DNA from 4 places in the Rhizobium binxianense genome. Region 4 is predicted to be linked to each of the others. Evidence: riboswitches for the same ligand, from Rfam matches in the RefSeq annotation. Region 4 holds a riboswitch; each other region holds the start of a gene.

Region 1 (7,571 bases), 1.1 Mb from region 4:
GTCGAGCGCACCACGAGCGACGAGGTGATGACGGCGGCAAGCACCAGTGCGGTAATCGGGAAATCGCCGGTGATTTCCAGCGCCAGGAAGGTCATCGTCAGCGGCCCGCCGATGACGGCGACGGCGAGCGAACTCATGCCGACCACGGCATAGATAACAGGCGTCAGCGTCGCATCGGCGAAATAGGGGCCGCAATAGGCAAAGAGCTTGCCGAGCAGGGCACCCATGAACAGCGAGGCGAAGAACAGGCCGCCTCTGAAGCCGGAGCCGATCGAGATCGCCGAGGCAAAGGATTTCAAGAGGAAGAGGCCGATCAGCGTCGGGATCGCCACATCGCGGGAGAGGTTGAGATGCAGCGCGCCGTGGCCGGCCGAAAGCACCTGCGGAGAGATCATCGCCAGCAGTCCGACGACGATGCCGCCAAGCGCCGGGCGGAAGGGCGGAGCGATCGCACTCTTGCGCGCCAGTTCCTCGACGAAGGCGACGCCCTGCATGATCAGGATGCCGACACCGGCGCAAAAGGCGCCGAGCAGCAGGGCCGGGATATAATCGGCCGGCACGACCGTGCCGAAGCTGCCGATATCGATGGCGAAATCGCCGTCGGCAAGCAGCCTTGCAATGAGAGTGGAGACAAGGGCCGAGACAACCACGGGGGTCAGCGAGACGATCGTATAGGTGCCGATGATCAGCTCGAAGGCATAGAAGGCGCCGGTCAGCGGCGCGTTGAAGGCGGCGGCGATAGCGCCGGCCGCCCCGCAACCGACGAGCACGCGCAGATCAGAGCGGCGAAGCTGCAGCTTCAGGCCGAATTTCGAGGCGATGCCGGCGGCAAGCTGGGTATAGCCGGCCTCGAGCCCGACGGAGGCGCCGAAGCCGTTGGAGATCAGGTTCTGCACGGCAACGATGATGCTGTCGGTCAAGGACAGGCGGCCGCCATGCAGAGCATTGGCCTCGATTGGATCGACCATCGGCTTCTTGCGTCGTTTCGCCAAGATGAAAAGCAACAGCCCGAGCAGGATGCCGCCGACGACAGGGGCCGCGAGCAGCAGCAGCTTGTCGTCGATGTCGGACGAGCTCAGCCTTTCGTCGTCGGCGATGCCGAAGACCAGCCGGTGCAATTCATTGGAGACGAAGCTCATGCCGGTGACGGCAAGCCCCGAGGCGATGCCGACGACAGCGCCCGCAAGCGACAGGCCGACCTCGCTGCGGCGGGTCAGCGCACGCAGCCGCCCCGGATCAAAGAAAACACGCAGCGCGCGCAGACGGCGCCGATCCAATTTCATAAGCATGGCCAGACAACTAGGCGGGGAGAGGCTCGGTCAAGGGCGGTGGCGCAGTCCGCTTGCAGTGCAATTGCGGCGAAAAGCCGGCGTTCGGGTCAAATATTTATGACGTAAGTCTCTGATAAAAGACGATATTTCTGGTGGAGTAAGTCATGTTTGAATGAGTGCGCCGCCTTACCGGCGATCGGGCGGCCGTCAAGGCCGGTTGACTTCACTCCCGGGCTTGCCTAACCATCCCTCAACGGATGGTCACCTGACCATCCTGATATAACGGATGGTTCCGGATCGGTGTAGCGCCCTTCCGGATGAAAAGGGAATGTGACGGGGCGGACCCAAGCCGGGCGCCTTTATCACAGCCGACCCCGCGACTGTAGAGCGGTCAGGGTCTTCCATCCGGCATCGAGCGCTTCCGGCCGGCCCCTGCAATGGTGCAGGCGGGACGGATGGGCGATATGCCGGAAAAGCCACTGGACATGCATGGTGATCAACCGGGGTCGGACGCCTCTATATCTACGAATCGTCCACTCTTTCACCGATGCAGCCGGGAAGGCGAGGCAGATCCGCCGGCAGGATCAGGGCGACCGGTTTCCGGTCCGCCCCGATCGGCCGACAACCGCGAGCCAGGAGACCTGCCATCCCGTGCCGGGCGAGAAGCCCAACCCTGGGCGCTATGCCCGCTGCCAGCACGGAGGTTGTCTTGGCTGAACGATTGAATTCAGCGCGGCCTGGTGCGGCGCGGTTTGGCGGGACCTTACAGGTGTCGGCGCCTTCCGTTGCGGCGTGTTTGGTGGGTACATTCCTCTCCTCCCTCATTCCTGTGCTCGTCACAGGAATCCAGTGCGCCCAAGTCCTTGGGCGCGGAGGACTCCCCTTTAACCGAGTCATTCACGGCGCGGACGCGCCGTGGCTGGATTCCTGTGAGATCCCTCGTGCAAAGCCCGAGGAAGGGAATGAGGGAGGGTGGCGGAACGTCGCGTTTCCTCTGGCGACGGTCTGCATATGACAAGCGTCCCATCCAACACCGTCTTCATCCTCGGCGGCGCCCGCTCCGGCAAGTCCCGCTTCGCCGAATCTCTTGTCGTCGCCACCGGCCTCGATCGCCACTACCTCGCCACCGGCCGCGCCTGGGACGAGGAGATGCAGGCGCGCATCATCAAGCACAAGGTCGATCGCGGCCCGTCCTGGGCGACGCATGAGGAGCCGCTCGATCTGGTCGGCAAGCTTGCCGCCATCGACGGCGAAGGGCGCATCGTGCTGATCGACTGCCTGACGCTCTGGGTTACCAATCTGATGATGGAGCAGCGCGACATGGCGGCGGAATTTGCCGCCCTTGCCGATTTCCTGCCCGGCGCCAAAGCGCGGCTCGTTTTCGTTTCCAACGAGGTCGGCCTCGGCATCGTGCCCGACAATCGCATGGCGCGGGATTTTCGCGATCATGCAGGCCGGCTGCACCAATCGATCGCGGCGAAGGCCGCTGAAGTCTATTTCATCGCGGCAGGCCTGCCGCTGAAAATGAAGGGTTAAGTCCATGAACCAGCAGAAGATTCCCGCAACCGTCATCACCGGCTTCCTCGGCGCCGGCAAGACGACAATGATCCGCAACCTGCTCACCAATGCCGGCGGCAAAAAGATCGCGCTCATCATCAACGAATTCGGCGATCTCGGTGTCGACGGCGACGTGCTGAAAGGCTGCGGTGCGGAGAATTGTAGCGAGGACGATATCATCGAGCTCACCAACGGCTGCATCTGCTGCACCGTCGCCGACGATTTTATTCCGACGATGACGAAGCTGCTCGAGCGCCAACAGCGGCCCGACCATATCGTCATCGAAACCTCGGGCCTCGCCTTGCCGCAGCCGCTGGTCGCTGCCTTCAACTGGCCCGATATTCGCACCCAGGTGACCGTCGATGGCGTCATCACTGTGGTTGACAGTGCGGCCGTGGCCGCCGGGCGTTTTGCCGACGACCATGATGCCGTCGATGCGCGCCGCGCCGAGGATGAATCGCTCGATCACGAAAGCCCGATCGAGGAGCTGTTCGAGGATCAGCTCACCTGCGCCGATCTCATCGTTCTCAACAAGACCGACCTGATCGACGTCGCCGGCCTTGGCCGCGTGAAGAGCGAGGTCGCCTCGCGCATTGCCCGCAAGCCCGTGATGATCGAAGCCAGGAATGGCGAGGTGCCGGCAAGCGTGCTGCTCGGCCTCGGCATCGGCGCGGAAGACGATATCGCCAACCGCAAGTCCCATCACGAGCTGGAGCATGAGGACGGCGAGCCGCACGGTCACGACGAATTCGACAGTTTCGTCGTCGAGCTTGGTGCGATTGCGGATACATCAGGTTTCGTCGAGAAGCTGAAGGGCATCATCGCTGAGCATGATGTGCTGCGCCTCAAGGGCTTCATCGAGGTTTCCGGCAAGCCCATGCGCCTGCAGCTGCAGGCCGTGGGTGCGCGCATCGACCAATATTTCGACCGCGCCTGGGCACCGGGTGAAGCGCGCAACACGCGTCTCGTCGTCATCGGCCTCCACGAGATGGATCAGGACGCGGTGCGCAAGGCGATCGAAGCGCTGGTCCGAGGATAGAGAATGCATCTGCTTCTGGCCCAGCAGGGGACGATCAGTGACGGCGACGAGGCCATCGACCTCGGCCAGTCGCCGGGCGATGTCCTGTTCCTCTCGGCCGCCGACACCGAGCTTGCGGCAATCGCCGCGGCTCATGCCGGCGGGGCGAGCGGATATGCGCTGAGGCTTGCCAGCCTGATGAGCCTGAAGCATCCGATGTCGGTCGATACCTATGTCGAGCGGACGGCGCGGCATGCGAAGCTGATCATCGTGCGGGCGCTGGGCGGAGCGAGCTATTTCCACTATGCGCTGGAGGCGTTGCATGCGGTCGCGGCTCGCAGCGGGGCGCTGATTGCAGTGCTGCCGGGCGATGCCAAGCCGGATGCGGGACTGGTTTCTTTTTCCAATGTTGATCTCGACGATCTCAATGCGCTCTGGGCCTATCTGATCGAGGGCGGCGATGCCAATGCGCGGGCTTTTCTCGATTATGCCGGGGCGATGTTGTCGGGTGCCGAGAAGCCGGCACCGGCGGTGCCTTTGATGAAGGCGGGGATCTGGTGGCCGGGGCGAGGGCTGATCGGGGTTGAGGAATGGCTGCCGGTTGTTGCTGCGGAGGTGTCTTCGGGTGTGGCGATGGTCGCGGAGGAGGGATTTGAACCCCCGACAGTCGCCATCAGCTTCTACCGCGCCCTCGTTCAAAGCGGCGAGACCGGGCCGATCGAGGCACTGGTCGAGGCGCTGGCCGCACTCGGCCTTCGGCCACTGCCGGTCTTTGCCTATAGCCTCAAGGATCCGATTTCCAAAGGCATTCTCGAAAGCGTGTTTTCGGCGCTGAAGCCCGATGTGGTCATCAATACCACCGGCTTTGCGGTCTCCGCGCCGGGTGCGGACCGGCAGCCGACGGTGCTGGAGGCGAATGGGGCGATCGTGCTGCAGGCGATCCTCTCGGCCTCGTCGAGGGATGCCTGGGCCGCTTCCTCTCAGGGCCTTTCGGCGCGTGATCTCGGCATGAACGTTGCGCTGCCCGAGGTTGACGGCCGAGTGCTGGCGCGGGCTGTCTCCTTCAAGACGGCGGCGCGCTACGACGCGGCGGTCGAAACGAATATCGTCGCCAGCGAACCGGATGCCGGCCGGGTGCGTTATACGGCGGAGCTTGCCGCCAACTGGGCGCGGCTGCGCGGGACACCGGCGCAGGGCCGGCGCATCGCGCTTGTCATGGCGAACTATCCGAACCGTGATGGCCGGCTCGGCAACGGCGTCGGCCTCGATACGCCGGCCGGAACCATCGAGGTGCTTCGCGCGATGGAGGCAGCGGGTTATCCGGCCGCCGATATTCCGGCCAACGGCGACGCGCTGATCCGGCATCTGATGGAGGGGCCGACCAACTCGGGACGCGACGGCAGGGTCATCCGCGAGACACTTTCCCTGAGTCGCTACAACGGCTTCCTGGAATCTCTTCCCAATCAGATTCAGGATGAGGTGCGAGCCCGCTGGGGTAATCCCGAGGACGATCCGTATTTTCGCGAGGGCGTCTTCGCCCTGCCTTTCGCCCGCTTCGGCGGGGTGCTCGTCGGCATCCAGCCGGCGCGGGGCTACAATATCGATCCAAAGGAGAGCTATCATTCGCCGGATCTCGTACCGCCGCACGGTTATCTCGCTTTCTATGCCTTCCTGCGCCGTGAATTCGCGGCCCATGCGGTCATTCACATGGGCAAACACGGCAATCTCGAATGGCTGCCGGGCAAGGCGCTGGCGCTGTCGGAGAACTGCTATCCCGAGGCGATCCTTGGGCCGCTGCCGCATCTCTATCCCTTCATCGTCAACGATCCGGGCGAGGGCACACAGGCCAAGCGCCGGACTGCCGCCGTCATCATCGATCATCTGACGCCGCCTTTGACGCGGGCCGAGAGCTACGGACCGCTCAAGGACCTGGAAGCGCTGGTCGACGAATATTACGAGGCCTCCGGCGGCGATCCCCGCCGCATCCGCCTGCTCAGCCGACAGATTCTTGATCTTGTGACCGATATCGGACTCGACCGGGATGCGGGCATTGCCAAGGGCGAGAGCGAAGGCGAGGCGCTGAAGAAGCTTGACGCCTATCTCTGCGATCTCAAGGAAATGCAGATCCGCGATGGCTTGCATGTGTTCGGCGTGTCGCCCGAGGGACGGTTGCTGACCGATCTGACCGTGGCGCTGGCGCGGGTGCCGCGCGGACTGGGTGAGGGCGGGGATGCGAGCTTGCAGCGGGCGATCGCTGGGGATGCGTTCGGAAACCCCTTTCAGCCAAAAGACCCCGCCCCAACCCCTCCCCACAAGGGGGAGGGGCTTGCTGGGCGCGCCGTCTCTGCATCAGCTTTGGTCGCAGAGGTTGCCGCGAGTGCAGCGATAAGCCCCTCCCACCTGTGGGGAGGGGTTGGGGAGGGGTCTTCCTTCGACCCTCTCGACACCGATATGGCAGCCGTTTGGAGCGGCCCACGGCCGGATATCCTCGCAGAAATTCGCGACACCCTTTGGCGCACCCACGGCGACACCGTCGAGCGCATCGAACTGCTCGCCGCAAAGTTCGTTTCCGGCGAGATGGCGTGCCCGCTCCTCTGGTCCCAAACCAGATCGGTGCTCGCGGAGATCGAAACCCGTCTCAAGCCTTCCATCCTCGCTTGCGGCGCCGCGGAAATCGAAGGGCTGCTCAGAGGCCTCGATGGCCGGTTCGTCGTACCCGGTCCCTCCGGCGCCCCGACCCGCGGCCGGCCTGATGTGCTGCCCACCGGCCGCAACTTTTATTCGGTCGACAGCCGCGCCGTGCCGACGCCGGCGGCTTACGAGCTCGGCAAGAAATCCGCCGAGCTTTTGGTGCGCCGTTACGTGCAGGATCACGGCGAATGGCCGGTTTCCTTCGGCTTGACGGCCTGGGGCACCTCGAACATGCGCACCGGCGGCGATGATATCGCCCAGGCTTTGGCATTGATCGGCGTCAAGCCGCTCTGGGACATGAGTTCGCGCCGGGTCACCGGCTATGAGATCATCGCGCCGGCGATGCTCGGGCGGCCGCGCGTCGACGTGACGCTCCGGATCTCCGGCTTCTTCCGCGATGCCTTTCCCGAGCAGATCGCCCTGTTCGACAAGGCGGTCCGCGCCGTCGGCGCGCTCGAAGAGGACGAGACGGACAACCCGATTGCAGCGCGCATGCGCGGTGAGATGGCAAGGCTTGCCGCCGCCGGTCTCGACGCGGCCTCGGCGAAACGCCGGGCGGGCTACCGGGTTTTCGGCTCGAAGCCCGGCGCTTACGGCGCCGGATTGCAGGCGCTGATCGACCAAAAGGGCTGGGAGCGGCGCGCCGATCTTGCCGAGGCCTATCTCGTCTGGGGCAGCTATGCTTATGGGGCCGGCGAGGAGGGCAAGGCCGAACGCGGCTTGTTCGAGGAACGGCTGCGCTCGGTGCAGGCGGTCATTCAGAACCAGGACAATCGCGAGCACGATCTGCTCGACAGCGACGATTATTACCAGTTCGAGGGCGGCATGGCAGCGGCGGCCGAACAGCTCGCCGGCGCGCGCCCTTCGATCTATCATAACGACCATTCGAGGCCGGAAAAGCCGGTGATCCGGTCGTTGGAAGAGGAGATCGGCCGCGTCGTGCGCGGCCGCGTCGTCAATCCGAAATGGATAGCGGGCGTCATGCGCCACGGTTACAAGGGCGCGGCCGAGATCGCCGCCACCGTCGATTATCT
Region 2 (7,571 bases), 1.3 Mb from region 4:
GATCTTGAGGTCGACGGCGAGATGCATGGCGAAAGCGCCATCACCGAGGCGCTGCGCAAACGCGTCATGCCGCACACGACGCTGCACGACGAGGCGAACCTGTTGGTCTTCCCGAACCTCGACGCCGCCAACATCACGCTCGGCGTCGTCAAGTCGATGACCGACGGCCTGCATGTCGGCCCGATCCTGCTCGGCGCCGCCCTGCCCGCCCACATCCTCGCCCCCTCGGTCACCTCCCGCGGCGTCGTCAACATGGCAGCCCTCGCTGTCGTCGAAGCATCGCAGCCGGCATAGCAGGTTTCTCATCTTGTCATGCTCGGGCTTGTCCCGAGCATCTGCAACCGGTTGATATGCAACAGTTATCGGGCGCCCTGCATCGACAGGCGCCCTTTATCCGCAAGCGTATCCGCGCGTTCGTTGCCGGCAACGCCGGAATGACCCTTGCACCAGGCAACGGTCACCAGGGCGTTCCGGGATAGCTGACGATCGACTGCCTTCCACAGTTCCGCATTGGCGATCGTTCGCCTCCGGGCATTCCCATTCGGGCTGCTTTTCTTCCAGCCGTTGTTCTTCCAGATATGTCGCCTGACATTGCAGCCTTTGACGGCATAGATGGAATCCGACCAGATGATGACGGCTTCGCCCGTTGCTTCACTATTGATCCACAGGACTGCCTTAAGCACGGCGATCAATTCCATTGAATTATTGGCGGAATCTTCGACGCCACCAAATCCGCACGCGATTTCCACGGCATCGCGATAAGCGACAAAAGCCCAGCCCCCCTGCCCGGAACCGGGTTCGTAGCAACCGTCGACGAAGAGGTGGAGGCCGCGTTGGGCTTCCGATATTCCGACTGTTGTCGCGGGGACGTGAAGCTCGTTGGAAATGCTCGTCATGTTCTCCGCTCTTTTCGCCTTCGCTGCGCCAGCGCGATTTGCGACTGCCTGCCCGCCCCGAAGCGGACATTCGAATTGTACCTCATCCGTTGTGTCAACCATTGACGATGGTGGCGGCAACAGTGCCTATTGCCGACAGGGAACTGTGGGGCAACGTGGATCATGGACAATCCGTCAAGCAGTGCCGGTAAGCGCGCAGTAACCGTTCGTCGTATTCTCAAGGTCAATCATGCCGGCGAGTTCGGCGCAATTCGTATCTACAGGGCACAGATCTGGATGGCCCGCCGGCTGTTTCCTGACATCGTGCCGGCGCTTTGTGACATGCGGAACGACGAAATCGAGCATTGCCGCCTGGTTCGCGACGCAATGCCCTCAAGGCATGCCAAGCCATGCCGCGTCATGGCATTCTGGAGCCTCGGAGGGTATCTGCTCGGTTTCCTGACAGCCCTCGGTGGGCGCAACATGGTCTGGATCTGTACCGAGGCGGTTGAAAGCACGGTTCACCGTCATCTGGAAGATCAATTGGCATTCCTGGACACCCGCGATCCACAGTTGCATGGCCTTATTGCCTCGATTCAGGAAGAGGAATTGGCTCACCTTAGGGAAGCCGAGAAAAATCAGACACGGCGCGGCGTCGGCTATGCGCTGCTTCTGCCCATCGTCGCCGCGCTCACCGATCTGATGATCTGGCTCTCTACATGGGGAGACTCAAGCTGGATGCGCGCCGAAATGGCGCGCTCCAGGCAGATCTAGCGCAAAGCTGTCCCGACCTCCCCTTACGGAAGATTGCCCGCATCTGCTGGATAAGCTCGCGAAAATGCGCTAGGATTTTCTCCAAGCTTATTAAGAGAAACACCTTAAGAGACAACGCGCGGCGATCGAGGCCGCAATCGACCGATCGACTTTTTGCTCACCCCGGACGACGCCGTGAAACGCCGAAACCTGTCTCTTGCTCTCCTCCTTGCCTTCGCGACGCCTGCCGCCGCGCAGACGAATGCCGTCTGCGAGGATCTGCGCGGCCGCCTAGCCGACCTGCCGCGATCGATCGGCAATAGCAACGGCCCGGAAGCGCGCCAATATGCCAGTGCCATGGCCGAGCAGAACCTCGAGCTGCGCAAGGTCCGCAACGAGCTGCGCAGCAATGGCTGCACCTCGGGCAGCATGGTCGTGATCGGCGGCGAGAATGACGATTATTGCGCCGAGCTGTCGCAGGCCGAAGCCCGCATGATCGACAATATCGGTTATCTCCAGGACCGCCGCAACGAGCTGGCCGGCCAGAAGGGCGATGATGGCGAGCGCCGCGAACTGATTGCCGCTCTCGACAGCAATGGCTGCAACATCGAAAACTTCTATGCGCCGAGCGACCGCAACGCCGCCGACCCTGCCCCGAGCATCGAGGAGCAGGCGATGCGCAACGATACCTTCATTCCGCTCGGCGGCGGTGAAGAGATCGATCCGCGTTACGGCCTGCCGCGGGCCGAGATGCTCTCGCCGGTCAGCACCATGTGCGTGCGCAGCTGCGACGGCGGCTTCTTCCCGATCAGCTCGAACGCCACTTCGGTCGATTTCGGCCGCGACGCTGAGACCTGCGCCAAGATGTGCCCGGGGATCGAGACGGAACTGTTCTATCGTGACGTGACGAGCACCGAAGCCTCGAACATGATCTCGGTCGCAACCGGCACGCCCTACAGCGCCATGAAGAACGCTTTTGCCTATAAGAACCGCACGCCTGGCGAAAAGTCCTCCTGCGCCTGCAATCTCACCGCCTATTACGACGAGATGCGCGGCAAGCAAGCCTTGAGCGAACCGCCGCAACAGGGCTCGATCACATCAATCCGAACCAATCCGCCGGCGAAGGCTGCCACCGCTGCCGTGCCGCAGCCATCCGTTCCCGACCGTCCTTACGATCCCGCACAGAACAAGGTCCGCCAGGTCGGCCCGCAATTCCTCGCCGGCGATCAGGGCTCGATCGACCTCGCCAATCCGGCAACGCCGGGCCCGCAGCCACAACAGCAGTGATTGGCCGAGCCGGGTTCGAGGCGACGCTGTTCAGCGCTCTCGCCGTCCCCAACCGTCGTGAAACACGAGCTCCTCGAGCGGCAGTCGCTGCCGCCAGCCTTTGACGGAGAGTTCCGGCTCGTCGTAGAGCTTGTCGACGAAACCGGCGCAGAGCCAGGCGACCACCTCGACATGCTCGGGTATGCCGAGAATGCTCTTCAGGTCACCCTCGCGAAAGATACTGACCCATCCGATACCGATCCCTTCGGCGCGGGCCGCAAGCCAGAGATTCTGTATGGCGCAGACTGTGGAATAGCTATCCATCCTGGGATTGTGCGTGCGCCCCAGCACCACGCTGCCGCTGCGGGTGGGATCGCAGGTTACGCATATGCCGAGCGGCGCCTCGACGATGCCTTCGAGCTTGAGGGAACGGTAGACCTGCCGCCGCTCGCCCTCAAACATCAAAGCCGCTTCCTCGTTGGCCTTCGAAAAAGCATGCTGGATGCGCGCTCGCACGGTTGGACTTTTCACCAGAATGAAATTCCACGGCTGCATGAAGCCGACAGAGGGCGCATGATGAGCAGCCGTCAGCAGCCGCTCCACGACATGGTCGGGCAAGGGATCGGGCAGGAACTGACTGCGCACGTCACGCCGCGTCATGATCGCGTGATAAACGGCCTCGCGTTCGGCCAGCGAAAAACCGGACGCCGCCAAAAGGGCATCCTCATCAAAGGGTCGCATCGTCAAATCCCCAACAACGCAACCGCCCGCCGTCCGCGCGGGTTGGGTCTATCTTGCCAGGCCGGTCTTCTGACTTGGCGTCATCCGTCTGCCGCAGCCTTCCCGGCAAAAGCCAGTGGCGTAGTGATGCGGCAAGCGTCGGCCTTACAGCGTTGGGCACGTTCCGGTCTTGCACCGGATTCCCGATTCTCCCGCCTCATCGGCGGGCACCTGACAGCGCATGTATTTCAGGAAAGTGCGGTGGCGGCAAGCCGCGAGCAGGCGGCGCCGGCACGCGGTCGAGAGGACGGCGCGGCATCCGCCGCGATTCCTCATCCTGAGGTGCCCCGTAGGGGCCTCGAAGGACACGCCGCAGCGCCGCTTCTTTCGTCGTTCACTATTTCGCGTCCACGCCGGTGCACCCGCCTCGCCCTTCGAGGCTCCGGCCTTTGGCCTGCGCACCTCAGGATGAGGCTCTCTTGGGCGTTGGTGCACCCGGCTAAGATGACCGTGCGGCTGCCTGGTTTTGTTGCTTGCCCTTGAAGCGTCTGTCTCCAACGCACCGCCCGCCCCGCGTCGGTTTGAAGCGGCTCGGCAAACCCCTTCATCGATAGTTTCTATGGCCCTATCGCCACCGAAGGCGTATGGACGATATAGTCCCTCACAGCATCCCGGTTGCCCGTGCCCCGCCTCACGCCCATGATCCTCGCGGTCGCCCTGTTCATGGAACAGATGGATTCGACCGTGATCGCCACCAGCCTGCCGGCTATCGCGGCCGATATCGGCACCTCGCCGATCGCGCTGAAGCTGGCCGTCACCAGCTATCTCGTGGCGCTGGCGATCTTCATTCCGATCAGCGGCTGGATGTCCGATCGTTTCGGCGCACGCAATGTCTTCCGCCTGGCGATCTTCGTCTTCATGATCGGCTCGATTGCCTGCGCCTTTTCCCATTCGATCGCGGCCTTCGTCGTCTCGCGGCTGATCCAGGGCGCCGGCGGCTCGATGATGACGCCGGTCAGCCGCCTGCTTTTGGTCCGGGGAACACCGCGCCACGAGCTCGTCGATGCCATGGCCTGGCTCACCATTCCGGCGCTGATCGGCCCGATCATGGGGCCGCCGATCGGCGGTTTCCTCACCACCTATCTCACCTGGCACTGGATCTTCTGGATCAACGTCCCGATCGGCGTGCTCGGCATCATCCTCGTCACGCGCTTCCTGCCGGCGGTCGAGCCGCGCAGTCCGCGGCCGATGGATTTTCCCGGCTTCTTCCTCTGCGGCATCGGCTTTTCCGGCGTCGTCTTCGGCCTGTCGGTCATCAGCCTGCCGGCCGTGCCCGTCGTCTACGGCTACGTCACGGTGGCGATCGGCGTTCTTGCCGGCCTCCTCTATCTCCTGCATGCCCGCCGCGCGCCCTATCCGCTTCTCGATCCGAAAATGTTCCGCTATCCCCTGTTCCGGGCGGCGATCCTCGGCGCTTCGAACTTCCGCATGGGGCTCGGCGCTCTGCCGTTTTTGATGCCGCTGATGCTGCAGCTCGGCTTCGGCCTGACGCCGCTGCAATCGGGTTCGGTCACCTTCGTCAGCGCGCTCGGCTCGATGGGATCGAAATTCGCCGCCTCGCACACCTTCAATGCCTTCGGCTTCCGGACCGTCATATCGATCACCACCTTGCTGGCGGCGATCTTCCTCGGCATCAACGGCCTGTTCACCGCCGAAACGCCGCTGTTCCTGATCATGGCCTGCCTGCTGATCGGCGGCCTGTTCCGCTCCATGGCTTTCTCGGGCGTCAACGCCATGGCCTTCGGCGATATCGACAATGCCGACAGCAGCCAGGCGACCGCGATCAATGCCGTTGCCCAGCGCATCTCCATGGCGATGGGTGTGGCGATTGCCGGCGGCATCCTCGAAATTTCCAGCAGCTTCCATGGCGGCAGGCTGCTGGTTTTGGATTTCCACATCGCCTTCTTCAGCGTCTCGGCAATTTCGGCGCTGGCCTGCATCACCTTCCTGCGCCTGCCGCGCGATGCCGGCGCAGAACTGACGACGCGCCGCCGCAAACACCGGCAGGCCGAGCCCGAAGAGGCGATCGCGGAAAACAGCTGATCGAGGCAGATCTCCAGTGGGCGTGATAGCGAAATAACACGCGTGTGCTCCGGCATCCCATTCTACTTTATGATTTCAGCGCCTTGCAGAAAGGCGACTAGGCCTTTCCCGGGCCGCTGCCGAGCAGAGCGCCTCGTTCGACGCCGAAAGGGCTCGCAACGCACTGTTGACGGAGGAGGCGAGCAAGTTCCCAAGATCCTTCGGCGCCGGCAAGGACATGGTCTTCGTCGATGAGATCGAAAAGGACGAATCGACCTAGACGCTGCAGTCGCAGGCAAGCGTCACAATATCGGATGACAAGGGAAGGCCGATCGGCGCCATCACCGTCGGCCTGAACGTCGAGGCTCTCTGATCTCAGCTTCTGCGTTCATATCGCCCAGAAGCAGCGCGCTTTTGGGCGATATGCTTTTTGCCTCCTGCGGTAACGATTGGTCGTCCCGCAGGAGCCGGATTTTCAGGCCGCAAATTCTGCGTGACATCATGCGGTTGCGACGCTACATACGCCTGATGTCGACCACTTCGATCTACGCCTCGCGATTTTATTGGTACCGCTGCTTCCAGCGGATGCGGGTCTATGCGTAACTGAAGTCGACGCGACGACAACCCGAACAGCCGCTAGTCTACCTGGCGGCTTTTTTGTTCCACCCGGTATGACCAAACAGGAGCCATACCGTGTCCGATACCATTGACGATCTGCGAATTCTCGAGATCACGCCCCTCACCAAACCCGCCGATATCCTCGCGGAAATCCACCGCGACGCTGTTGTCACCGAAACCGTGACCAGCAATCGCGATGCGATCCATAAAATTCTCCAGGGCGAAGGCGATCGCCTGGTCGTCGTCATCGGCCCCTGCTCCATCCACGACCCCGTTGCCGCCCGGGAATATGCCGCGCGGCTCCAGGAGCAACGACATCGCTTTTCCGACGACCTCGAAATCGTCATGCGCGTCTACTTCGAAAAGCCTCGCACCACCGTCGGCTGGAAGGGCCTGATAAACGACCCGCATCTCGACGGCAGCTATCGCATCGAGGAAGGCTTGAGGATTGCCAGGCGCCTGCTGCTCGACATCAATGCCATGAGCCTTCCGGCCGGCGTGGAATTCCTCGACACGATCACGCCGCAATACATTGCCGACCTCGTCAGCTGGGGCGCGATCGGCGCTCGCACGACCGAAAGCCAGATCCATCGGCAGCTCGCCTCCGGCCTCTCCTGCCCGATCGGCTTCAAGAACGGCACCGACGGGAGCGCCCGCGTCGCACTCGATGCGATCCTGGCCGCATCGCAGCCGCATCACTTCCCCGCCGTCACCAAGGACGGACAGGCGGCGATCGCCTCGACGAAGGGCAATGAGGACTGCCACATCATCCTGCGCGGCGGCAAACAGCCGAACTATGAGGCGGCCGATGTCGAAGCGGTGACCACCGAAGCCGTCAAGCTCGGCGTCGCCCCGCGCATTCTCGTCGATGCCAGCCATGCCAACAGCGGCAAGGACCCGATGAACCAGCCGCGCGTCGTCAAATCCGTCGCCGCGCAGATCGCCGCCGGAAACCGCGACATCAAGGGCATGATGATCGAAAGCAACCTTGTTGCCGGCCGCCAGGATCTCCTTCCCGGCAAGCCGTTGGTCTACGGCCAGTCGATCACCGATGGCTGCATCAACTGGGATATGTCGGTCGCGGTGCTGGAAGACCTGGCACAATCCGCCCGCGAGCGGCGCCGGATTCGCGTTTAGGCGGTCGGGAAATAGCGCACATAGGCGAATTCTTCGCCATCAGGAGACCAGCAGGGCACGTTGATGGTGCCCTGCCCGCCGAACAGCTCGAACAGCGTCTTCAGATTGCCGCCGTCCATG
Region 3 (7,571 bases), 350 kb from region 4:
TGGGATTGCCTGCAAGGGCAGGGATCAGTGGTGCGGATGCGTGCACTGGCCGTGATCGGCGAGCACCTCGATGACGCGGCATTGGTCGACGCGGCCGTGGCCGCAGCCTTCCACCATGGTTTCGAGCTCGGCCTTCAGCGCCATCAGGCTGCGGATGCGCTGCTCGACCTCGATGAGGCGGGCCTTGGCGATGGCGTCGGCCGAGGCGCAGGATTGGTGCGGATCGTCCTGCAGGGTGAGCAGCGTGCGGATCGCCTCGATCTCGAAGCCGAGTTCACGGGCATGGCGGATGAAGGCGAGGCGGTTGATATCGGTGGGCTCGAAGGAGCGCTGGTTGCCTTCGCTGCGGCTCGGGGCCGCGAGCAGGCCGATGCTTTCATAGTAACGCACCGTCGGCACCTTGACGCCGCTCCGGCGCGCAGCTTCACCGATCGTGATCTTTTTCATGATTTCTCTCTTGCACCTCTAGTCGCTAGAGGATGTAGGAGGGATGCTTCTGTTTGACAAGGAAGCGGATGATGGTTGAGACGAGCGAGACACGATACCGGGTCGGCGGCATGGATTGCGCCTCCTGTGCGACCAAGATCGATACCGCGGTCAGACGCGTTGCCGGTGTCGCCGATGTTTCCGTCTCGGTGATGGCAGGCACGATGACCGTCCGGCATGACGGCAGCAGCGACCTCAAGGCGATCGAGAAGAAGGTGACGGGGCTCGGTTATTCGGTCTCGCCCTTTGCCGGAAACGCAGCACCCGCGCATGACCGTGGCGCGCACGATCATCACGACCACGGCGATCACGCGGGCCATGACCATCACGATCACGAAGGTCATAATCACGATCATGCGGGCCATGATCATGGCCATGCCCGCGGCGGGAAGGAAATCGAAGGTCTGCATGGGCACGACCATGCGCTGATGGCCGGTCCCTGGTGGCAGAGCAAGAAGGGCAGACTGACCATCCTTTCAGGTGCGGCGCTGATTGCCGCCTATGCCATCGGCCATCTGGTGCCTGCGATCGCCTCCTACGCCTTCATCATCGCCATGCTGGTCGGCCTGGTGCCGATCGCGCGGCGCGCGGTCATGGCTGCCTTCTCGGGAACGCCGTTTTCAATCGAGATGCTGATGACGATCGCCGCCGTCGGCGCCGTCATCATCAATGCCGGCGAGGAAGCGGCAACCGTCGTGTTCCTGTTCCTCGTCGGCGAGCTGCTGGAGGGCGTGGCGGCGGGCAAGGCGCGCGAAAGCATCCAGTCGCTGACGGCCCTGGTGCCGAAGAACGCATTGCTCGAAGACAATGGCCAGACGCGCGACGTGCCGGCGGAAAGCCTCGCCGTCGGCGCCATCATCATGGTGCGTCCGGGCGACCGGATCTCGGCGGACGGCATCATCGTCTCGGGCGAGAGCGCGATCGACGAGGCGCCGGTGACCGGCGAAAGCACGCCGGTGCGCAAGGGTGTCGATGCCGTCGTTTTTGCCGGCACGGTGAATGGCGATGCGGTACTCAGGGTTCGCGTCACGGCGGCCGCTGCCGATAATACCATTGCCCGTGTCGTCAAGCTGGTGGAGGAGGCGCAGGAATCCAAGGCGCCGACGGAACGTTTCATCGATCGCTTCTCGCGCTATTACACGCCCGGCGTGGTGGTGGTCGCCGCACTCGTTGCGGTCGCTCCGCCGCTGTTGCTCGGCGGCTTCTGGAATGAATGGGTCTATAAGGGCCTTGCCATCCTTTTGATCGGCTGCCCCTGCGCGCTTGTCATTTCGACGCCGGCGGCGATCGCCGCGTCGCTTTCGGCAGGTGCCCAGCGCGGGCTGCTGATGAAGGGCGGAGCGGTGCTGGAAACGCTCGGCAAGGTGACGATGGTCGCCTTCGACAAGACCGGCACGCTGACGGAAGGCAAGCCTCAGGTGACTGACATCATTTCCTTTGGCCTGAGCGAGGCGCAGCTGCTGTCACGGGCGGCGGTGCTGGAGCAGGGTTCCAGCCATCCCTTGGCGTTGGCGATCCTCAACCGTGCCAAGGCCGACGGCGTTCCCGTGCCGCCGGCCTTCGAGCTGGAAGCGCTGCCGGGCAAGGGTGTCAGCGGCAAGGTCGGCGGCGAGACGCTGGACCTGTTGTCACCGCCGGCCGGCCGCGAGCGCGGGGTGCTCAGCGTCGAACAGGATGCACGCATCACGACGTTGAACGACGAGGGCAAGAGCGTATCGGTGCTGCTCGTCAACGGTGCCACGGCCGGCCTGATCGCCATGCGCGACGAGCCGCGCGAGGATGCGCAGGCGGGGCTTTCCACGCTCAAATCGGCCGGCGTCAAGGCGATGATGCTGACGGGCGACAACAAGCGGACGGCGGCGGCCGTCGCCGTCATGCTCGGCATCGACTGGCGCGGCGAGATGATGCCGGAGGACAAGCAGCGGGTCGTCGGCGAATTGAAGCGCGAGGGCTTTGTCGTCGCCAAGGTCGGCGACGGCATCAACGACGCGCCGGCGCTGGCGGCTGCCGATATCGGCATCGCCATGGGCGGCGGCACCGATGTGGCGCTGGAGACGGCGGATGCCGCAGTGCTGCACGGACGCGTCGGCGACGTGGCGCGGATGATCGAACTGTCCAAACGCACGATGCGCAACATCCTGCAGAATATCACCATCGCGCTCGGGCTGAAGGCGGTGTTCCTGGTGACGACGATCGCCGGTATCACCGGACTCTGGCCGGCGATCCTCGCCGATACCGGCGCCACCGTGCTGGTGACGATCAATGCGCTCAGGCTGCTTCGGATAAAGATATAACATCGCGGGTCACCGGCGGGATGTCCCATCGACGATTCGGGCGTGATCTCGAATCGAAATCTTGGCGCCGGCCATAGCCGGCTCTCATCAAGGCTTTCTCCACAGCCCGCTTTCTTTAAGCTTTGGTTATCCCTGTTTTTCACAGGAATGCAGCAATTTCAAACCTGTCGTAACGCAAGGCAAAAACCATCCGTTGACGCGAATTTGGATTGAGGTACTATATCTAGTGTTCGAGGTTCCGTCGATTCGTGAGGATCGGCGGCTAAGACGGGTCGGTGCGCTTCGCCATCATGGCGCGGCAATGCCGGAGCTGCCCCCGCAACTGTAAGCGGTGAGCAACTGTCCGATTTCAGGTCACTGGAGCATGATGCTCCGGGAAGGCTGGGGCAGGGTGCTTTGACCCGTGAGCCAGGAGACCTGCCTCGAACAAAACGTCCACGGGCGGGGTGTCCGGATGGTCGCGTTGCATGGCTGCGGGGATGTCTCCGCATCGCGTTTCGCAGGCCCGAACCTTCGCCCCCGAAACCTTCGCATTGAGCCACTTCGGGGTGAAGTCATGTCAGTATCTCAGTCCAGGCCGCCACCCGCACCAAGAGGGCGGATCACGCCCGGCGGCTGAACAAGCCGCATAGCTGCAAAACATCAGAGTGTTTTTCGACGGATATCAAGAGATTTCCGATCGATGTCCTGCGTCCCAATCGCGTCGTCACGAGGAATATCATGACCATTACCGTCTACAGCAAGCCTGCCTGCGTCCAATGCACCGCCACCTACCGCGCCCTCGACCGGCTGGGCGTCGACTATGACATCGTCGATATCTCGCAGGATGCCGAAGCGCTCGATCGCGTCCGCAGCCTTGGCTACATGCAGGCTCCGGTCGTCATCGCCGGCGAGCAGCATTGGGCGGGCTTCCGTCCCGACATGATCAGCGCACTTTCCTGATCGGAAAAGCGATGGGGCTGATCGTCTATTATTCCAGCCGGTCCGAGAATACCCATCGGTTCGTCGCCAAGCTCGGACTGCGCGCGGCGCGCATTCCCTCAAGCGGCGCAGACGCGTTCCATATCCGCGAACCCTTCGTGCTGATCGTGCCGACCTATAGCGGCGACGGCGGCAAGGGGGCCGTTCCCAAGCAGGTGATCCGTTTCTTGAACGATGCGGAAAACCGAGGACACATCCGCGGCGTGATTGCCGCGGGCAACAGCAATTTCGGCGAGACATACGGGCTCGCCGGCGACGTGATCTCGCGGAAATGCCAGGTACCTTACCTCTACAGGTTCGAGCTGCTGGGCACCGAAGACGACCTCGCCAACGTCAAACACGGAATGGAACGGTTTTGGACACGGGAACAACTCTGACGCGGGATGCGGGCGCAAAACCGCATAACACTTTTGCTCATCCCGCCGGCGAACGCCCTTTGAAAGCGGCTGATGCGGTCGACTACCACGCGCTGAACGCGATGCTGAACCTCTATGACGATGAGGGGCGGATCCAGCTCGACAAGGATCGTTTGGCAGCCAAGCAATATTTCCTGCAGCATGTGAACCAGAACACGGTGTTTTTCCACAATCTCAGGGAAAAGCTCGATTACCTCGTGACCGAGGGCTATTACGAGCAGGAGGTTCTCGACCAGTATTCCTTCAATTTCGTCCGCGATCTGTTCGACGAGGCCTATGCCAGGAAATTCCGTTTCCCGACCTTCCTCGGCGCTTTCAAATATTACACCAGCTACACGCTGAAGACCTTCGACGGAAAGCGCTATCTCGAGCGATATGAGGACCGCATCTGCATGGTGGCGCTGGCCTTGGCGCGCGGCGACGAGGCACTTGCCCGCGACCTAGTGGACGAGATCATTTCCGGCCGTTTCCAGCCGGCGACGCCGACCTTCCTCAATGCCGGCAAGAAGCAGCGTGGCGAACTGGTCTCCTGCTTTCTGCTGCGGGTCGAAGACAATATGGAATCGATCGGCCGATCGATCAATTCGGCGCTGCAATTGTCGAAGCGCGGCGGCGGCGTGGCGCTGTCGCTGACCAACATCCGTGAGGCGGGCGCGCCGATCAAGCAGATCGAAAACCAGTCGTCGGGCATCATCCCGGTGATGAAGCTGCTTGAAGACAGTTTCTCCTATGCCAACCAGCTCGGCGCGCGCCAGGGGGCGGGTGCCGTCTATCTCAACGCCCACCACCCCGACATCATGCGCTTCCTCGATACCAAGCGCGAAAATGCCGACGAGAAGATCCGCATCAAGACGCTGTCGCTCGGCGTCGTCGTGCCGGACATCACCTTCGAGCTCGCTAGGAATAATGAGGACATGTACCTGTTCTCACCTTATGACGTGGAACGCGTCTATGGCGTGCCTTTCACCGAGATTTCGGTGACGGAAAAGTATCGCGAGATGGTCGCGGACGCCCGCATCTCGAAGAAGAAGATCAAGGCGCGCGAATTCTTCCAGGTGATCGCCGAAATCCAGTTCGAGAGCGGCTACCCTTACATCATGTTCGAGGACACGGTGAATCGGGCGAACCCGATCGCCGGGCGCATCTCGATGAGCAATCTCTGCTCGGAAATCCTGCAGGTCAGCGAGGCGAGCGAATACAACGACGACCTCTCCTACAAATATCTCGGCAAGGACATTTCCTGCAATCTCGGCTCGCTGAACATCGCCGCGGCGATGGATTCCGCCGATTTCGGCAAGACGATCGAGACTTCGATCCGGGCTTTGACGGCCGTTTCCGACATGAGCCACATCTCCTCGGTTCCCTCGATCGAGAAGGGCAATGACGAGAGCCATGCGATCGGCCTCGGTCAGATGAACCTGCACGGTTACCTCGCCCGCGAACGCATCTTCTACGGCTCCAGGGAAGGCGTCGATTTCACCAACATCTATTTCTATACGGTGACCTATCACGCGATCCGCGCCTCGAACCTTTTGGCGGTCGAACGCGGCCAGAGCTTCAAGGGCTTCGAAAATTCGAAATATGCCTCCGGCGACTATTTCGACAAATATACGGAGCAGGAATGGAAGCCTGCGACCGAAAAGGTGCAGGCGCTGTTCGACGATGCCGGAATCCTCGTTCCGACGCAGGAAGACTGGGTGGCGTTGAAGACGGCGGTGATGGCCTCCGGCCTCTATAACCAGAACCTGCAGGCGGTGCCACCGACAGGCTCTATCTCCTACATCAACCACTCGACCTCCTCGATCCATCCGATCGTCTCGAAGATCGAGATCCGCAAGGAAGGCAAGATCGGCCGCGTCTATTATCCGGCGCCGTTCATGACCAACGACAATCTCGATTATTACCAGGACGCCTACGAGATCGGGCCGGAGAAGATCATCGATACTTATGCGGCGGCGACCCAGCATGTCGACCAGGGCCTGTCGCTGACCTTGTTTTTCCGCGATACGGCAACGACGCGCGATATCAACAAGGCGCAGATTTACGCCTGGAAGAAGGGCATCAAGACGATCTACTACATCCGCCTTCGCCAGATGGCGCTGTCCGGCACCGAGGTGCAGGGCTGCGTGTCTTGTACGCTATGATTTGAATTCGGCCTTCGAGCCAGAGGCCCCTCACCCTAACCCTCTCCCCGCCGGGGAGAGGCGATGACGCTGCCGCAAGTCTCCCAGCGGGTAGAAGGTGCCGGCAGGCGGATGAGGGCGCTGCGCACACCGACTTCTCAGGAAGGACCACCTTATGAACATGCAAATCAAACCCGCCTCCCGGGTGCGCGCCGTCAACTGGAACCGCATCGAGGACGATAGGGATCTCGAAGTCTGGAACCGGCTCACTGGCAATTTCTGGCTGCCGGAGAAAGTGCCGCTCTCGAACGACATTCCCTCCTGGGCGACGCTGACGCCGGCCGAGCAGCAGCTGACCATCCGCGTCTTCACCGGGCTGACGCTGCTCGATACGATCCAGAACGGTGTCGGTTCCGTCAGGCTGATGGAGGATGCGGCGACGCCGCATGAGGAGGCCGTGCTTTCCAACGTCTCCTTCATGGAGGCGGTGCATGCCCGCTCCTATTCCTCAATCTTTTCGACGCTCTGCTCGACACCCGATGTCGACGATGCCTATCGCTGGTCGGAGGAGAATGAATTCCTGCAGCGGAAATCGACGCTGATCATGGAGCAGTACGGCTCCGGTGATCCGTTGAAGAAGAAGGTCGCCAGCGTCTTCCTCGAAAGCTTCCTGTTTTATTCCGGCTTCTACCTGCCCATGTACTGGTCGAGCCGCGCCAAGCTCACCAATACGGCCGACATGATCCGGCTGATCATCCGCGACGAGGCGGTGCACGGCTATTATATCGGCTACAAGTTCCAGCGCGGGCTGGAGCGGCTTTCCGAGGAGAGACGGCAGGAGATCAAGGATTTCGCCTTCGACCTGCTGCTCGAGCTCTATGATAATGAGGCGAGATATACCGAGGCGCTCTATGACGGCGTCGGGCTGAGCGAGGACGTCAAGAAGTTCCTGCATTACAACGCCAACAAGGCGCTGATGAACCTCGGCTACGAGGCGCTTTTCCCCTCCGAGGCCTGCAAGGTCAATCCGGCGATCCTGTCTGCGCTTTCGCCGAATGCCGACGAAAACCACGACTTCTTCTCCGGCTCCGGTTCCTCCTATGTCATCGGCAAGGCGGTTGCGACCGAGGACGAGGATTGGGATTTCGAGTGAAGAGGCCTCCCCATTTTGTCAACCAAGTGCTGAAACAGCCGGTGAAAACAACGGGATAGCATTGACACATTGAGAGCTTTGCCCTAGTCCTGCCTCTTGGCTAGGGCGGAGCGTCTCG
Region 4 (7,571 bases):
GCTGCCCGTCCTTCAACAGCTCGCGCGTATCGGCGCTGATGCCGGAAACGCCGAGCAAGCCGGAGCGGTGATAGAGCAGGTCTTCGATCTCCCTGAAGGATTGCTTCTTCTCACCGGCCAGATGCAGGATGACGCCGGCATCGAGCCAACCGGGGCGCGTCGCCATCGGAATGCCGTCGAGCGTCGAAAAGCCCATGCTGCAATCGCGGCTGACGCCGTCATCCAGCGCGCAGAGGCTGGCGCCGCTGCCGAGATGGGCGACCACCGCCTTAGCTGCACGCGGCGCCTTGCTGGCAAGCACAGCGGCGATGAATTTGTAGGAAAGGCCGTGGAAGCCGTAACGCTTGACGCCCTCGTCATGCAGGGCACGGGGAATGGCGAAGCGGCGAACGAGATCGTCCTGCGTGGCATGAAAGGCAGTGTCGAAGGAGGCTGTCTGGGCAAGATGCGGTTTCAGATGCCGGAGCGCGCGGATGAAACGCAGCGCCTGCGGCTGGTGCAGGGGTGCAAGCGGGGTCAGCGCATCGACGGCATCGATTGCGGCGGCGTCGAGGGCGATCGCCTTCGTGAAACGGTCGCCGCCATGAACGACGCGATGGCCAGCGGCGCGTGTGGCGGTGATGTCGACATGATCGGCGAGAAGCGCGAAAACCTCGTCGACGACGCCGTGCAGGTCGTCCGTCACGTCGGCCTTCAATGGCATCTCGAATGTCTGCGATCCCTTCGTCAGGTCGAGCGAGAGCGGCTCGGCGCGAAAATCGATCACACCCTTGCCGATGGGCCGGGCCGCAGCGCCATCCATCGCGAAGATGCCGATCTTGACGGTCGAAGAGCCGGCGTTGAAGGTCAGGAGGAGGTCGGTCGATGGCATGTTTCGAAGACTCCGCGTCAAGATGCCGAACTTAGGGCCGGGGCTTCGGACGGAAAGGCATTTATTCGCCGGTCGCGTGTTTTTGTCGCTCCCGGCCCGTCATTCCGGTCGGTGGGGCGTGCGACGGGGTATTTTCATCCGTAGGGCGGACAGCATGTGACGGCTAATATTGCCTGATGTCAGTGCCTTACGGGGAGAGGCAGGCGGGGCGTCATGAGAGCTTCACGCTGCGGAATTATTAACAAAAGGCACATTTGCAAAACGGAATAAGGAACTATGCCATGGCCGATATTGCCCCCAGCCAGGTTCATAGCGACACTTCCCACCCGCTCCACAGTTCGAATTCATCCGGCAAATGGTTCTTGCCGGTATTCGCACTCGTTCTGGTCTGCGGCCTCGGATATGTCGCCTATGCACTCACCCGCGACCTGACAACCGCAGTTGCCGTTCCCTGGATTCTCTTAGGTCTTGCTCTGCTGATTGCGCTCGGCTTCGAATTCGTCAACGGTTTCCACGATACGGCCAATGCCGTAGCCACCGTCATCTACACCCGTTCCCTGCCGGCGGAATTCGCCGTCATCTGGTCGGGTTTCTTCAACTTCCTCGGCGTGTTGACCTCGAGCGGCGCCGTCGCTTTCGGCATTCTGGCGCTGCTGCCGGTGGAACTGATCCTGCAGGTCGGCTCCGGTTCCGGCCTTGCCATGGTCTTCGCGCTGCTAATTGCCGCGATCGTCTGGAACCTCGGCACCTGGTATCTCGGCCTGCCGTCGTCGAGCTCGCATACGCTGGTGGGATCGATCATCGGCGTCGGCCTCGCCAACCAGTTCTTGGCGCCGGCAGGCACGGCGACGAGCGGCGTCGACTGGTCGCAGGCGACCAACATCGGCCTGTCGCTTTTGATCTCGCCGCTGATCGGCTTCGGTCTTTCCGCCGTGCTTCTGCTGGTTATGAAAGTCCTGGTGCGCAACAAGGCACTCTACGACGAACCGAAGGGCAACCAGCCGCCGCCGCTCTGGATCCGCGCGATCCTGATCTTCACCTGCACCGGCGTCAGCTTCGCCCACGGTTCCAACGACGGCCAGAAGGGCATGGGCCTCATCATGCTCATCCTGATCGGCCTCGTGCCAACCGCTTTCGCGCTGAACCGCACGCCCGATGTCAACTATCTCGAGGCTTACAAGTCGGCATCGGTCCAGGTGGAAACCGCGCTCGGCAAATATGTGAAGCCCAGCGTGACCGTCACCGACTACAAGGCCGAGATCAGCAACGCCGTCAAGAACAAGACCTGGACGGATGCAACGACGCCGGCTCTGCAGCAATATATCCACCAGACGAGCGCCGAAGTCGCCGCCTTCCCGACGCTGGAAGCGGTGCCGACCAATCTCGTCGGCAACGTCCGTAACGACATCTACCTGATCGGTGAGGCGCTGAAGCTGATCGACAAGCAGAAGCTGCTGCCGATGGACGCTGGCGACCTCAGTGCAGTGACGAACTACCACAAGGCGGTCGACAATGCGACGAAGTTCATCCCGCTCTGGGTGAAGGTGGCGGTCGCGATCGCGCTCGGCCTCGGTACGATGGTGGGCTGGAAGCGGATCGTCGTCACGGTCGGCGAAAAGATCGGCAAGACGCATCTGACCTACGGCCAGGGCGCGGCAGCCGAAGTGGTGGCGATGGTCACCATTGCCTCGGCCGATCATCTCGGCCTGCCGGTCTCGACCACGCATGTTCTGTCGTCCGGCGTCGCCGGCACCATGGCGGCGAACGGTTCCGGCCTGCAATGGTCGACCGTGCGCAACATGCTGATGGCCTGGGTGCTGACGCTGCCGGCCTCGATCGCGATCGCCTTCGTGCTGTTCGTGATCCTGCGGCAGGTGTTTTAGAGCAAATTCCAGGAAGAGTGCAAAGCGGTTTTCCCAGGCAAAGCGCTAAGCGGTTTTGCCGGGATTCGCGTCAAAACAAAGCGTAGAGTGCTCCGTCAGGCCGTGGAGGCCAGACTGGTATTGCGATCGCTGATGAAGATGCCCGCCTCGGCGGCGGGCATCGCCTTGCCGAAGAGATAGCCCTGGCCGATATCGCAGCCAAGCTGCAGCAGGAAGGCGAGCTGGCTATGCTCCTCAACGCCTTCCGCTGTTGTTTTGATGTTGAGGCTCCTGCCGAGGCCGAGCATGGCGCGGACGATCTTTTCCTGGCGTTCGTCGTCGCGATAGGTGGCGATGAAGCTCTTGTCGATCTTGATCTTGTCGAAACGATAGCGGGCGAGTTGGGCGAGGCTCGAATAGCCGGTGCCGAAATCGTCGAGGGCGATCTGGATGCCGGCCGCGTGCAGTTCGTCGAGAACGACGACGGCGATGGCGGGATCCTGGATCAGCGCATTTTCGGTGATCTCCACTTCCAGGCGCTGCGGCGGCAGCCGGCTTGCCGAGAGAACCTTGAGGATGCGGGAAGTCAGGAGCCTGTCTTCCATCTGCACCGGCGAGACGTTGAAGGACAAGGTCACATGCTCCGGCCAGGTGAGTGCGTCGCTGCAGGCCTGGGCGAGAAGATCCTCGAACAATGCGGTGATCATGCCCGTCTCCTCGGCGATATCAATGAAGACAGGCGGCGGGATGTTGACACCATCATCGCCGATCCAGCGCGCCAAGGCCTCGAAGCCACAGAGCTGGCCGGACTTCAGGTCGATCAGCGGCTGATAGAAGGGTTTGATCGCCTTGCTGGAAATTGCAGCACGCAGCCTGGTTTCCAGCGCGGCGCGTTCCGTTACCTTGTCCTGCATCGACGGTTCGAAGACGAAATAATGGTTGGGTCCGCGTGATTTCGCCTCGTACATGGCAAGGTCGGCACGATGGGCGGCATCTTCAAGGGGTTCGGCTCCCTCGACCCAGCGGTCGTAGCCGACGCTGGCGCCGACTTCGACGGCAAAGCCATCGATATGGATCGGCCGGGTAATGGCCTGGATCAAAAGCTTGGCAAAACGCTCCTCGCGTTGCGCCGTAAGGGCGAACGCGACGATGACGAATTCGTCACCGCCGAAGCGATAGACGCAGTCGGCATTGCCGAGCGCGCAGATGCGTCTGGCAACCTCGATCAACAGGACGTCGCCGCCCTTGTGGCCGACGAGATCGTTAACTTTCTTGAAGCCGTCGAGGTCGACGGAGAAGAGGGTGACGTTGCGGCCCCACTCCTCGATCTCGGCCTCGTCGGTCTTGATCGGCCGGGAAAGAATCTTGCGCTCGAAGGCGTAGCGGTTCGGCAGTTTGGTCAGGTGGTCGTGGGTTGCGGTCCAATCGGCCTTTGCCTGAGCGGCGGCGCGCTGTTCCGTTTCCTTGCGCAGGTCGGCGATGCGCAGCACCGAATAGATGAAGCTCATGGCACCGGCGATGCCCAGCGCCAGAACGAGCTTGTCGGCGCCGTATTCGCCGAAACCGGTCATGAAGAAGGCAAGGCTGTCGTCAAGCTGCAGCAGCGTGCCGAGGAGCCAGAGAGTGATCCCGAACCCGACGATCGACACACATTGCCTTCCGGCCCTGCTCTGGAAAAATACCGGCACCACGCCTTCTCCATCTCCAACCTTCGCGGAAGTAGCACAAAAGTCTGAAATGTTCGTTGAAACCAGAAGGCGAATTATCGGAGGCGGCAGCCTGTTGCTGTACCGTCGAGGGACCAGAGGGGTGCTTTTGCGAGACCGAGAAACGCTGAGCGCGGTCTTCGTCGTGATTGCAGACTGGCGTGTGAAAAGAACGAAGGCGAGCGTGCCATGGCACCGCTCGCCCTTTCGTGCTTCAGGCGGTGACGATCAGCAGCGGGACGCTGACGATGAGACCGACCAGAACTGTGACTGTGGCAAAACGCATCAAACGCAAGCGTCGCGTGCGCTCCCCACTCCAATCATATGTCATTCTTCCATCTCCTTGGGATAAGGAAGTAGTCCCCGCCAAACCGGGTTCAATAGAGATGACGCGATTTGCTTGTGTAAGGCTGGATAAGTTTATGCAGCGATTCAAGGTGTTACAGCGGCCTCGGGCTCTAATGCGGAAAGCGTAGAGACCAGCGCCGTCCATCAGTGGTCATGTGAATGACGGCGAGTGGCTCGACGTCGCTCAGCCAGAAGGAAGGGAGTGGCGCCTGAAGCACATGCGCCACCGCTGCCCGAATGACGGCCGCGTGGCTGACGGCGATCACATGGCCGCCGAGGCTGGATTCATTGTCCATCCAGCTGGCGACCCGCCTGCGCAGATCAACAAGGCTCTCGCCGCCATGCGGGGCAGCTTCCGGATCGCTCATCCAGGCCAGGAGGTTCGCCGGCTCGTCTGCCTCGACCGTGGTGATCGACCTGCCGGCCCAGCGGCCATGGTCGCAGTCGCGAAGCGCCTGATCTATCCGAGCGTCAAGGCGAAGCGCTTCCGCGGTCTGGCGCGCGCGTAAGGCGGGGCTCGTGGCGATACGGTCGGCGCGGGGAGGGGCAGCCATGCTGGCCGCTTCTTCCTCCGCCTTGTCTTCCAGCGGTTCGTCGAGCGGGAACAGGGCTTTGCGGCTTGCCATCGTCGCGCCGTGGCAGATCCAGGTGAGGCGCGTATTCACCATCGTTCTGATCTCCCGGAATGCGGCTCCAGCGTCTTTGCCGGCTTGTGAAGTTTCGTTGACAGTCTCTTCGGCGTGCAGATATAACCGTGCTGTTGCGGGTTTGGAAGCCGGTGGAAATCCGGCACGGTCGCGCCACTGTGACCAGCGTGTCGAAAGCTCTTCGCGTTGGAAGTCAGACCCACCTGCGTAAGCACTCTTTCGACTGAACGCGTCATTCCCGGAGGAATACATGTCTGACACCACTTTCGCGCCCGCAGCAGTACCGGCGCCGATCCCCTTAGGAGAGATCCTGCCCTGGGCGATCTTCGGCGGCCTGCTGATGCTCATCGTCCTCTATTTCGTCGGCACCGAGGAAGGCGCAATGGCGCTGTTCAATGGCATGTATGTGCACGAATTCGTGCATGACGGTCGTCATCTCCTCGGCTTTCCCTGCCACTAAAGCGCGTCGCGATCTTTCAGATTCGCTTCTCGCGCCTTAGGTCTTGTTTTGCGCATGTCGTTCTCGCGAAACCGCTCACACAGTTTTGCGCGACATGCTTTAGGGGAGTTCCTGACATGGTTGGAAACCTTCTGCTTCGCGGCATGCTCGCGGGCCTGATTGCCGGTATTCTCGTCTTTGCCTTCGCCCATACCTTCGGCGAGCCGCTGGTCGATGCGGCCATCGCCTTCGAGGCGGCGACTGCGCAGGCGGCCGGCGAAGCTGCCGAACCTGAAATCGTCAGCCGCGCCACGCAGGCCGGTCTCGGCCTTTTTACCGGCGTCATGGCCTACAGCGTCGCCGTCGGCGGGCTTTTTGCGCTTGCCTTCGCTTTCGTGCACGGGCGCTTCAGCAGCCTTTCGGCGCGCGGCACTTCGGCGGTCATCGCCCTTGCCGCCTTCGTGGCGATCGTTCTTGTTCCCGGGATCAAGTATCCGGCCAATCCGCCGGCGGTCGGCAATCCCGACACGATCGGCGTCAGGACCGAAATGTTCTTCCTGATGATCGTCGTTTCGCTTGCCGCGCTGGTTGCCACAGTGGCGCTGTCGCGCCGTCTTGCCGAACGTTTCGGTCTCTGGAACGGCGCGATCATCGCCGGCATCGCCTATCTCGTCTTCATCGGCCTCGTGCTCTATCTGCTGCCGCCGATCAACGAGGTGCCGGAGAATTTCTCGGCGATGGTCCTCTGGCGGTTCCGCACGACCTCGCTCGGCATGCACGTGATCCTCTGGGCAACCTTGGGCCTCGCCTTCGGAGTGCTGGCGGAAAAGCAGCTTGCCGTGAAAGGCGGGCCGCAACGAGGTCGGCCGGCAACGGCGTTTCACTGAATGCATCGAGGGGCGCCGCATACCGGCGCCCTGAACTTTTCGGGCAAACATGAAAAGCAGCCGAACCATACCGCTCCTGTCGACGGCGTTTGTCGGCGTCGCCTTTTCTTGCGTGGTTGCCGGAAACGCCTTTGCCCATAGCCGCAGCGGCGGCGGCAGCCATGCCGGGCTGGATATCCCCGAGATTTCCCATGGCGAGATGGCGGTGATTTCAGACTATCGCAGTGGGATCATTGACCTTGCGTCGCAAGCGGTCGATACCAACGAGCGGTTCCGCCGCGTGCTGAACTATGCCGAAATCCAGTATTCCTATTGTCTATGGGGCCGGATGCCGGGCAGCGTGACGGACGAGGAAAGCCCGTTCAACGAATGCGCCCATGCCTATCTCGCAGCGACCAAGGCCGTCTTGTTTTCGATGCGTGAGATGCCGCGGGAGAGCGCTGCGGCGGGTGAAATCATTTCCGCGGTCGACGCCGACATGGTGCGGCGCGGCCTTGCGCTCGTCACCTGCCGGTTCAGCGGCGAGGCCTTCAACACCGCCGATGTCGTCAAGCCGCACTGGAGCAAGGTACCGCTTCATCCAGCCAGTATGGCATCGTTGACGGGGCTTGCCGCATTGTTCGGCGTTGGTTTTTATGCGCTTCGCCGCTTGCTGCGGCCGGAGGCTCAATCGTCGGAATAGCGCTGCTCGCGCCACGGATCGCCGTAGATGTGGTAGCCGTTCTTTTCCCAGAAACCGGCCTCGTCGTCCGGCATAAGCTCGATGCGGCGCAGCCATTTGGCGCTTTTCCAGAAATAGAGATGCGGCACG

What was found. A riboswitch is a leader RNA that binds a small molecule or an ion and turns the genes downstream of it on or off. The one in region 4 is predicted to bind cobalamin.
Region 1: another riboswitch for cobalamin. It lies ahead of cobU (bifunctional adenosylcobinamide kinase/adenosylcobinamide-phosphate guanylyltransferase); the one in region 4 lies ahead of PO860_RS16475 (CbtB domain-containing protein).
Region 2: another riboswitch for cobalamin. It lies ahead of bluB (5,6-dimethylbenzimidazole synthase); the one in region 4 lies ahead of PO860_RS16475 (CbtB domain-containing protein).
Region 3: another riboswitch for cobalamin. It lies ahead of nrdH (glutaredoxin-like protein NrdH); the one in region 4 lies ahead of PO860_RS16475 (CbtB domain-containing protein).

The regions. Positions count from the first base shown of each region.
Region 1 covers NZ_CP118713.1:2,195,274-2,202,844, reverse strand. The annotation lists gene PO860_RS10980 (chloride channel protein) at 1-1,289, opposite strand, end outside; cobalamin riboswitch at 1,542-1,934, shown strand; partial or broken gene PO860_RS22330 (tRNA lysidine(34) synthetase TilS) at 2,086-2,241, opposite strand; gene cobU (bifunctional adenosylcobinamide kinase/adenosylcobinamide-phosphate guanylyltransferase) at 2,283-2,807, shown strand; gene cobW (cobalamin biosynthesis protein CobW) at 2,812-3,867, shown strand; gene cobN (cobaltochelatase subunit CobN) at 3,871-7,571, shown strand, end outside.
Region 2 covers NZ_CP118713.1:2,054,838-2,062,408, forward strand. The annotation lists gene PO860_RS10240 (NADP-dependent malic enzyme) at 1-294, shown strand, start outside; gene PO860_RS10245 (ribonuclease H family protein) at 360-896, opposite strand; gene PO860_RS10250 (demethoxyubiquinone hydroxylase family protein) at 1,059-1,649, shown strand; gene PO860_RS10255 (DUF2865 domain-containing protein) at 1,824-2,915, shown strand; gene bluB (5,6-dimethylbenzimidazole synthase) at 2,946-3,635, opposite strand; cobalamin riboswitch at 3,678-3,864, opposite strand; gene PO860_RS10265 (MFS transporter) at 4,314-5,717, shown strand; gene PO860_RS10270 (3-deoxy-7-phosphoheptulonate synthase) at 6,390-7,451, shown strand; gene PO860_RS10275 (TolB family protein) at 7,448-7,571, opposite strand, start outside.
Region 3 covers NZ_CP118713.1:3,684,374-3,691,944, reverse strand. The annotation lists gene PO860_RS18080 (MerR family transcriptional regulator) at 25-447, opposite strand; gene PO860_RS18075 (heavy metal translocating P-type ATPase) at 519-2,780, shown strand; cobalamin riboswitch at 2,997-3,219, shown strand; gene nrdH (glutaredoxin-like protein NrdH) at 3,501-3,722, shown strand; gene nrdI (class Ib ribonucleoside-diphosphate reductase assembly flavoprotein NrdI) at 3,734-4,138, shown strand; gene nrdE (class 1b ribonucleoside-diphosphate reductase subunit alpha) at 4,117-6,321, shown strand; gene nrdF (class 1b ribonucleoside-diphosphate reductase subunit beta) at 6,476-7,453, shown strand.
Region 4 covers NZ_CP118713.1:3,336,666-3,344,236, reverse strand. The annotation lists gene PO860_RS16495 (acetate/propionate family kinase) at 1-871, opposite strand, end outside; gene PO860_RS16490 (inorganic phosphate transporter) at 1,153-2,754, shown strand; gene PO860_RS16485 (putative bifunctional diguanylate cyclase/phosphodiesterase) at 2,850-4,421, opposite strand; gene PO860_RS16480 (histidine phosphatase family protein) at 4,898-5,452, opposite strand; cobalamin riboswitch at 5,535-5,655, shown strand; gene PO860_RS16475 (CbtB domain-containing protein) at 5,685-5,894, shown strand; gene PO860_RS16470 (CbtA family protein) at 6,011-6,760, shown strand; gene PO860_RS16465 (hypothetical protein) at 6,810-7,442, shown strand; gene PO860_RS16460 (sulfite oxidase-like oxidoreductase) at 7,427-7,571, opposite strand, start outside.